Regions from separate parts of the Bittarella massiliensis (ex Durand et al. 2017) genome, predicted to be linked through region 2. Evidence: riboswitches for the same ligand, from Rfam matches in the RefSeq annotation. Region 2 holds a riboswitch; the other holds the start of a gene.
The links. Region 2 has a riboswitch for cyclic di-GMP ahead of GT748_RS00805 (leucine-rich repeat protein). Riboswitches for the same ligand answer to the same signal wherever they lie in the genome.
Positions count from the first base shown of each region.

Region 1: it holds a riboswitch for cyclic di-GMP, as region 2 does, so the genes downstream of both, GT748_RS13310 (GGDEF domain-containing protein) here and GT748_RS00805 (leucine-rich repeat protein) in region 2, are expected to answer to the same signal.

Region 1 is NZ_WWVY01000015.1:55,331-58,724, reverse strand. Features, by position in the region: gene GT748_RS13310 (GGDEF domain-containing protein) at 1-1,272, opposite strand, end outside; cyclic di-GMP riboswitch class I at 1,335-1,422, opposite strand; gene GT748_RS13305 (acetyl-CoA carboxylase carboxyltransferase subunit alpha) at 1,571-2,374, opposite strand; gene accD (acetyl-CoA carboxylase, carboxyltransferase subunit beta) at 2,387-3,232, opposite strand; gene accC (acetyl-CoA carboxylase biotin carboxylase subunit) at 3,236-3,394, opposite strand, start outside.
Region 2 is NZ_WWVY01000001.1:170,300-173,693, forward strand. Features, by position in the region: gene GT748_RS00805 (leucine-rich repeat protein) at 1-1,579, opposite strand, end outside; cyclic di-GMP riboswitch class I at 1,626-1,702, opposite strand; gene GT748_RS00810 (IreB family regulatory phosphoprotein) at 1,863-2,108, opposite strand; gene pheT (phenylalanine--tRNA ligase subunit beta) at 2,185-3,394, opposite strand, start outside.

The DNA of each region.
Region 1 (3,394 bases), on a different contig from region 2:
GTCGACCTCTCCCCGCTCCACCGCCTGCAGGCAGGCCAAGGGGGTATCATACCAGACGATCTCCTGCCCGGCCAGCTCATCGTTGACCGGGTAGCCCCGCAGGCAGGCGGAGCGGTTTTCCCTGCCGGGGTCGGTGGCGTTGCCGCGCACCAGGATGCGCTGTAAGGGCAGGTAGGACTGGGTGAGGGTGAGGCCGGCCTCGGTGGCCGCCTCTGCGTTGGGAGGCGACCCGATGAGGAGGTCGGCCTCCCCCGCCTGGACCATCTCGACTCCCTTCTGGTAGCTGGCCACCTCGCGGCAGTCAAAGGAGAGGCCGGTCTCGCGGCCGATCTGTTCCAGCAGGGTGGCGCTCACCCCGGTGAACTCCCCCTTTTCCTGGTGGTGTAGGGGGTCCCATCCGGCGGGGTAGACCGCCCGCAGGGTGCCGCTGGAGGAGATATAGTCCCGCTCCTCCTGGCTCAAAAAGAGGGTCGGGTCGTCGTTCTCCCCAAAGTACTTCTCGTAGAGCTGGGTGTCGTAGTGGAAATCCACCTCGCGGATCTTGGCGAGACCGGTGTTCAGACCGCTGATGATGTCGGTCTTCCCCTTGGTGGTGGCAAAGTAGTGGGGGCTCTCGGCAAAGCGGGCAATGATCCGCCGGTCCGAGCCCACCGCCGTGTCCGCCTCCAACAGGGCGTCCACCTCGCCGCTGTCCAGCGCATCCAGCCAGGGGTCCTCCCCCTGATAGGTCACCACCTGGGCGTCGATGTTGTTGGCCGTGCAGAAGCTCTCGAAGTGCTGGATGCGCCGCTTGGCGGTGGCCTGGGCCCCCACCCGGATGTTGGAGAGGGCCGAGTAGTCGCTCTCGCTGAAGCGGGTGTTGTCGGCGCGGACCGTCAGCACCGCAAAGGAGGTGCCGGCGCTGTATTCGGGAAAGTCGTAAAGCTCTTCGGTCTGCTCGCTGCGGAGCATCCCCCCCATCAGGTCGATCTCCCCGGACTCCAACATGTCCAGCAGGGTGGTGAGGGAGGTGTTGATGTCCCCCTCGACCTCGACGAACTCGTACTCCCAGCCGGTGTACTTGGCGATCTCCTGCAGGTACTCGTAGGTGTAGCCGGTGTACTCCCCGTCCGCCGTCTTTTCAGAAAAACCCTGCAAAATGGGGAACCCCACCCGCACGGTGGCGGTGGCCTGGGGCTGTGCCGCCAGGGCCGCTGCAGGGCCCCCCAGGCAGAGCAGCGCGCAGAGAAGGGCACAGAGGAGGGCGATCCCCCGCTTGCCGTGTCGAAACATCAAAAATCCCCTCCTGTTTTGACTGATCTGCCGGATGGGCGCAGCGCGATACGGAAGGGGGGAGGTGCAGCCGGCTGCCCTGTCCCCCTGGGGGGAGGTAGGCCCTTGGCTTTGCGTCCCGGTCTTTCGCCCGGTTTGCCCATCTATTCAGTTGAAAAGTCGATATATCCGTATTATAGCAAGTTTGGCGTTGTGAAACAACGGATATTATCCAAAAATAGTCGGCTTTTTTTAAAATATGCAAAAAGGCGGCGGAATGTGTTCCGCCGCCTGCAAAAGGCAATGGACCGTCGGCGCGTCAGCCGCCGTAGACCCCCATGCTGCGGTACTTCTGGTACCGGTTGTCCAGCAGGGTACGGGTGTTCTGGGTGCAGAGGACCTCCAGTTCCCGCACCAGCACCTCCTTGACGGCGATGCAGGTCTTGGCCGGGTCGGTGTGGGCCCCGCCCTTGGGCTCGGGGATGATGCCGTCGATGATGCCGAAGCCCAGCAGGTCGGGGGCAGTCATCTTCAGCAGTTCGGCGGCCTGCTCCTCCTTGGAGGGGTCTTTCCAGAGGATGGAGGCGAACCCCCGGGGGGAGATGACCGAGTAGACGGCGTTCTCCAACATGTAGACCCGGTCGGCCACCGCCAGCCCCAGAGCCCCGCCGCTGCCCCCTTCGCCGGTGATGACGGTGAGGACCGGCACCTTGAGGAACATCAGCTTTTGGATGGAGCGGGCAATGGCCTCGCCCTGGCCCCGCTCCTCCGCCCCGACCCCGCAGAAGGCGCCGGGGGTGTCGACGAAGAGGAGGACCGGCCGCCCGAACTTCTCGGCCTGGTCAAACAGCCGCATGGCCTTGCGGTACCCCTCGGGGTGGGCCATCCCGAAGTTGTAGCGGATGTTCTCCTCGGTGGAGTGGCCCTTGCGGTGGCCCACCACCGTCACGGCCCGGCCGTCCAACAGGCCGATGCCGCCGTAGATGGCCGCGTCGTCGCCGAAGGCGCGGTCGCCGTGAAACTCGATAAAGTCCTCCACCAGGGCGGAGACGTACTGCTCCACGCTGGGGCGGTGGATATTTTTGATGAGCTGCATCCGCTCATAGGCGGTTTTCGGTGCCATGGCGCGCCCTCCTTACTTGCTGTGAATGGCCAGGATCTTTTGCAGGGTCTCCCGCATCTCGGGGCGGGGGACGATCCGGTCCACAAAGCCGTGCTCACAGAGAAATTCTGCCGACTGAAAGCCGCTGGGCAGCTTTTCGCCGATGGTCCCCTCGATGACCCGGCGCCCGGCAAAGCCGATGGTGGCCCGGGGCTCGGCGAGGATGATGTCGCCCTGCATGGCAAAGCTGGCGGTGACCCCGCCGGTGGTGGGGTCGGTGAGGACGGTCACGTAGAGCAGCCCCTCCTGGGAGTGGCGGCCCACAGCGGCGCTGACCTTGGCCATCTGCATCAGGGAGTAGATGCCCTCGTGCATCCGCGCCCCGCCGGAGGCGGTAAAGAGGACGACCGGCAGCTTTTTCTTGGCCGCGTACTCAAAGAGGCGGGCCAGCTTCTCCCCCACCACGCTGCCCATCGAGGCCATGAGGAAGTGGCTGTCCATCACCCCGACGGCGGCGGGGTGGCCGCCGATCTTCCCCACCCCGGTGACCACCGCCTCCTGCAGGCCGGTGGCGCTGCGCAGGTTTTCCAGCTTTTCGGGGTAGCCCTTGAACTTGAGGGGGTTGCCGCTGCGCAGCTTGCGGTCGAGTTCGCGAAAGCTGCCCTCGTCGCAGGTCATGGCGATGCGGTCATAGGCCGAGACCCGGCTGCAGTGGCCGCAGAGGGGGCAGACGAAGAGATTTTTGGCGTAATTTTGCCGCAGCACCTCTTTTTTGCAGCGCTTGCAGACCACCACCTCTTTGGGGTCGCCCTCGTCGTCCTTCTGCGGCTTGAGGAACTGCGAGACGGTGCGGGTCTTTTTGAACATGTCCAGGATCACGGTCTATTCCCCCTCTCCCTGGCGCGAAAACTGGGCCAGGAGATCGCTCTTTTCCAAAAAGTTGGTGTCGAAGTTGCCGGTGGCGAACGCCTCGGAGCTGATGATGGCCATGGAGAGGTCGATGTTGGTGATGACCCCGTCAAAGAGGTATTCGGCCAGGGC
Region 2 (3,394 bases):
CGGCCACCGGGGTCTGGCCCTCCTCCCAGGCGATGGCGCCGGGGGTGCTCCCCTCGCCCAGAGCCAGGGAGGGAAGGCCGGACTCCAGCGGGGCGTCCCCGGCGCAGACGGGCAGCACGGTGGCGTCGGCCGGCTGGATGTCGAGGTAGAAGTAGTGGGTCTGGCTCTTGTAGAAGTTGGTCTTGGTGGCGTAGTCGTAGCCGTAGACGGTCACCTGGTACCAGTCGCCGCCACCGGGGGCGCTGTCGGCCACATCGACGGCGGTCCAGCAGTTGTCGGTGGACCACCTGTCTTTGTCCTTTTGGTAGTTGTGGACCTTGGTCCACATGCAGTAAAAAAAGACCTTGTCGCCCTTGAGGGGGTGGGAGATATCGATTTTCAGCTCGACGGGCTGGCCGTCGTACACCTTGGAGACCCGGCTGTCGCTGGGGGTCAGCACCGGGTCGGCGTAGCCGCGAACGGGGTAGAGGGTGGCGCCGCTCACCGCGCTGGCGGGGGAGACGGTGCTCCCCCCCTCGGCAAAACTCCACCGGGTCAGGTAGCCGGTGCTGCCGTCGTCCGCCGGCAGGGCAAAGCCGCTGTCCGTCGCCCAGTGGCCGTCTGCGCCCTTGACCAGGTTGAGGGGGCGGCCGAAGAGCCGCTCAAGGGCGGGGGCCGAGCCGTCGGCATAGGAGACGCTTATCGGGTAGCCCAGCAGCTTTTTGGCGTCGGCATAGGTGAGGGACTTGGCGTAAGCGGCGTAGTTTTCCTCGGTGCAGAGGAGGGCGGTCAGCCGGGCACAGTTGCGAAAGGCGGTGCCGCCGTTTTCCAGAACGACCGTGGGGTCTGGGGGGAGGACGGCGGTGGAAACGTTGGTCCCGTAAAAGGCCTGGGAGCCCAGGAAGGTCAGCTCTTCGGGCAGGGTCAGGGTGCCGGTGAGGGCGCTGCAGGACTGAAAGGCCTGGGCGCCGATCTTCTTGAGGGACTTTGGGAGGGCCAGTTCCCCCGACAGACCGGTGCAGCCCGAAAAGGCCGCGTTTTCAATGGTGGTCAGCCCGGCGGGAAAGCGCACCCCCGTGAGACCGGTGTTGTACTTGAAGGCCCCCTGCCCCAGGGTGGTGAGGGCGGCGGGCAGGTCGAGGGAGCCGGTGAACCGGCAGCCCATAAAGGCCTGTTTGCCGATGGTCTCCAGCGAGGCGGGGAGGGCCAGCGGGCCGGTGAGCTCGCTGTGGCTGTCAAAGGCCATCTCCCCGATCTGGACCAGGTGGGTCGCCTGGGAGAGGTCCAGCGAGGTGAACCGGCAGTCCTTGTACGAGGGGTGGGTGTTGTTGTAAAAGGCCAGATCGCCGATGGCGGTCACCGGCTTTCCGCCGATGGTTTCGGGGATGATGATGGCAATGTCCCCCCTCTGCGCCTCGGTGAGGGAGGCGAGGTAGCCGTCGTCAAAGCCGGTGACGGCGACCCCGCCCCCCGCCTCCGCCCAGGTGAAGACCGCCCCGGTGTAGGGGGCCTCCTCCGCCCAGGTGGAAAGGGACAGGACAGCCAGCGCCACCAGCAAGACAAGGGCGACTGCCCCCCGCCGCCTCTTTGCAAATCTCACAGTAAAACCCCCTCTTTTTGCCAAGTGTCCTCGCGGCAGGGCCGAATGCGGCAACCGGCTGTCGTCCCTGTGCGAAAGAAGACCCTGTGGCTTTGCACCCCTGCATGTTTGCCCGTTTAGTTCACTTTATAAAGTGTGAAATTATGACTCCTTTATGATACACCTTTGTCAGGGCTTTGACAAGGAAAACAAAAAAGGGGCGCGAACTCCCGAGGGGGGAGTCCGCGTCCCTTTACCGCCGCCCCCGGCGGGGGCGACAGACGGATGTTGGATGGCAGAGCGCCTATTCGCCCAGGTAGGATTTGACCAGGGTGCGCAGCAGCTCGTCGCGGTCCAGCTTGCGCACCAGACTGCGGGCGTTGTCGTAGGTGGTGATGTAGGTGGGGTCCTCGGACAGGATGTACCCCACGATCTGGTTGATGGGGTTGTAGCCCTTGTGTTTCAGGGCGTCGTAGACCTGGGTGAGGATGCGGCGGGTCTCGTCCTCCTTGTCCTCATAAATCGAAAAGGTCATGGTTTTGTCCTGCATAGCGATCACCTCTCTTTGTAGGATACACTATCCTGCCCCAAGAATCAAGAAAAATGCCGTCCACTTCTGGAAAATATTAGCTGCGCAGGGTGATGCCCAGGGGCTCCAGCGCCCCCAGCACCCGCTCCACGGCCGCGTCGGCGTGCTCGTCCTTGAGGGTCTCGCTGTCCGAGCGGAAGATCAGCTTGTAGGCGACGCTCTTTTTCCCCTCGCCGATCTGCTTGCCGCGGTAGATGTCGAAGAACTCCACCCCTTCCAGCAGGCTGCCGGCGCTCTCGGCGATGGCGCGGGAGATGTCGCCCACCAGCACCGACTCGTCGCAGACCAGGGCCAGATCGCGGGTGGTGGCGGGGAACTTGGGCAGCGGCCGGTAGTTGATCTCCCTGCGGGCGTTTTTCAGCAGCCCCGCCAGGGGGATGCGGGCCAGATAGACCTTCTGCTTGATGCCGTAGTTCTGGGCCACGTGAGGGTGGATCTCCCCCAGGGTGCCCGCCTCTTCCCCGCCCAGCAGCAGCTTGGCGCAGCGGCCGGGGTGGAAGGTGGGGTCGCCCTTCTCGGGCAGGAAGGAGGCGTCCTTCACCCCCGTGGCCTCCAGCAGGTTCTCCACGACCCCCTTGAGGCGGTAGAAGTCGCTCTCCCCGCCGTACATCCCGATGAGGACGGCCTCGCTCTCGTCAGGCAGGTCGTCGGGGCCGCCCTGTTTGCGGTATTCGGTGGCGATCTCGTACATCTGGCAGCAGAGGTTGCGGTTGGCGTAGTTGCGGGCCAGCACCTCCAACATGGAGGGGATGGCGGTGGTGCGCATGACGCTGGTGTCCTCGCCCAGGGGGTTGCGGATGGTGACGCTGTCGCGCAGGGGGCTCTCGGCGGGCAGGTCGATCTTGTCGTAGTACTTGGGGCTGATGAAGGTGTAGGTAATGATCTCATTGAGCCCCATCCCCACCAGGGCGCCGCCCACGGCGCGCTTGAATTTCTGCTCCTCGGTCAGCTCGGCCTCGTCGGCGGTCTTGGCCAGGGTGGCGGGGATCTTGTCGTAGCCGTAGATGCGGGCGATCTCCTCGGCCACGTCGGCCTTGTGCTCCACGTCGGCGCGGAATGTGGGCACCACCACGTCGCCGCCGTCGATGCCAAAGCCCAGGCGGGTCAGGTACTCCTCCATCTCGCTGCGGGGGATGTCGATGCCCAGAAAGCGGTTCATGTAGCCCTCGTCCAGGGCGATCTTCCAGGGTTTCAGCGGGTTTTTGTAGCAGTCGATCACCCCGCCGACCACCTCGCCGCAGCCCAGC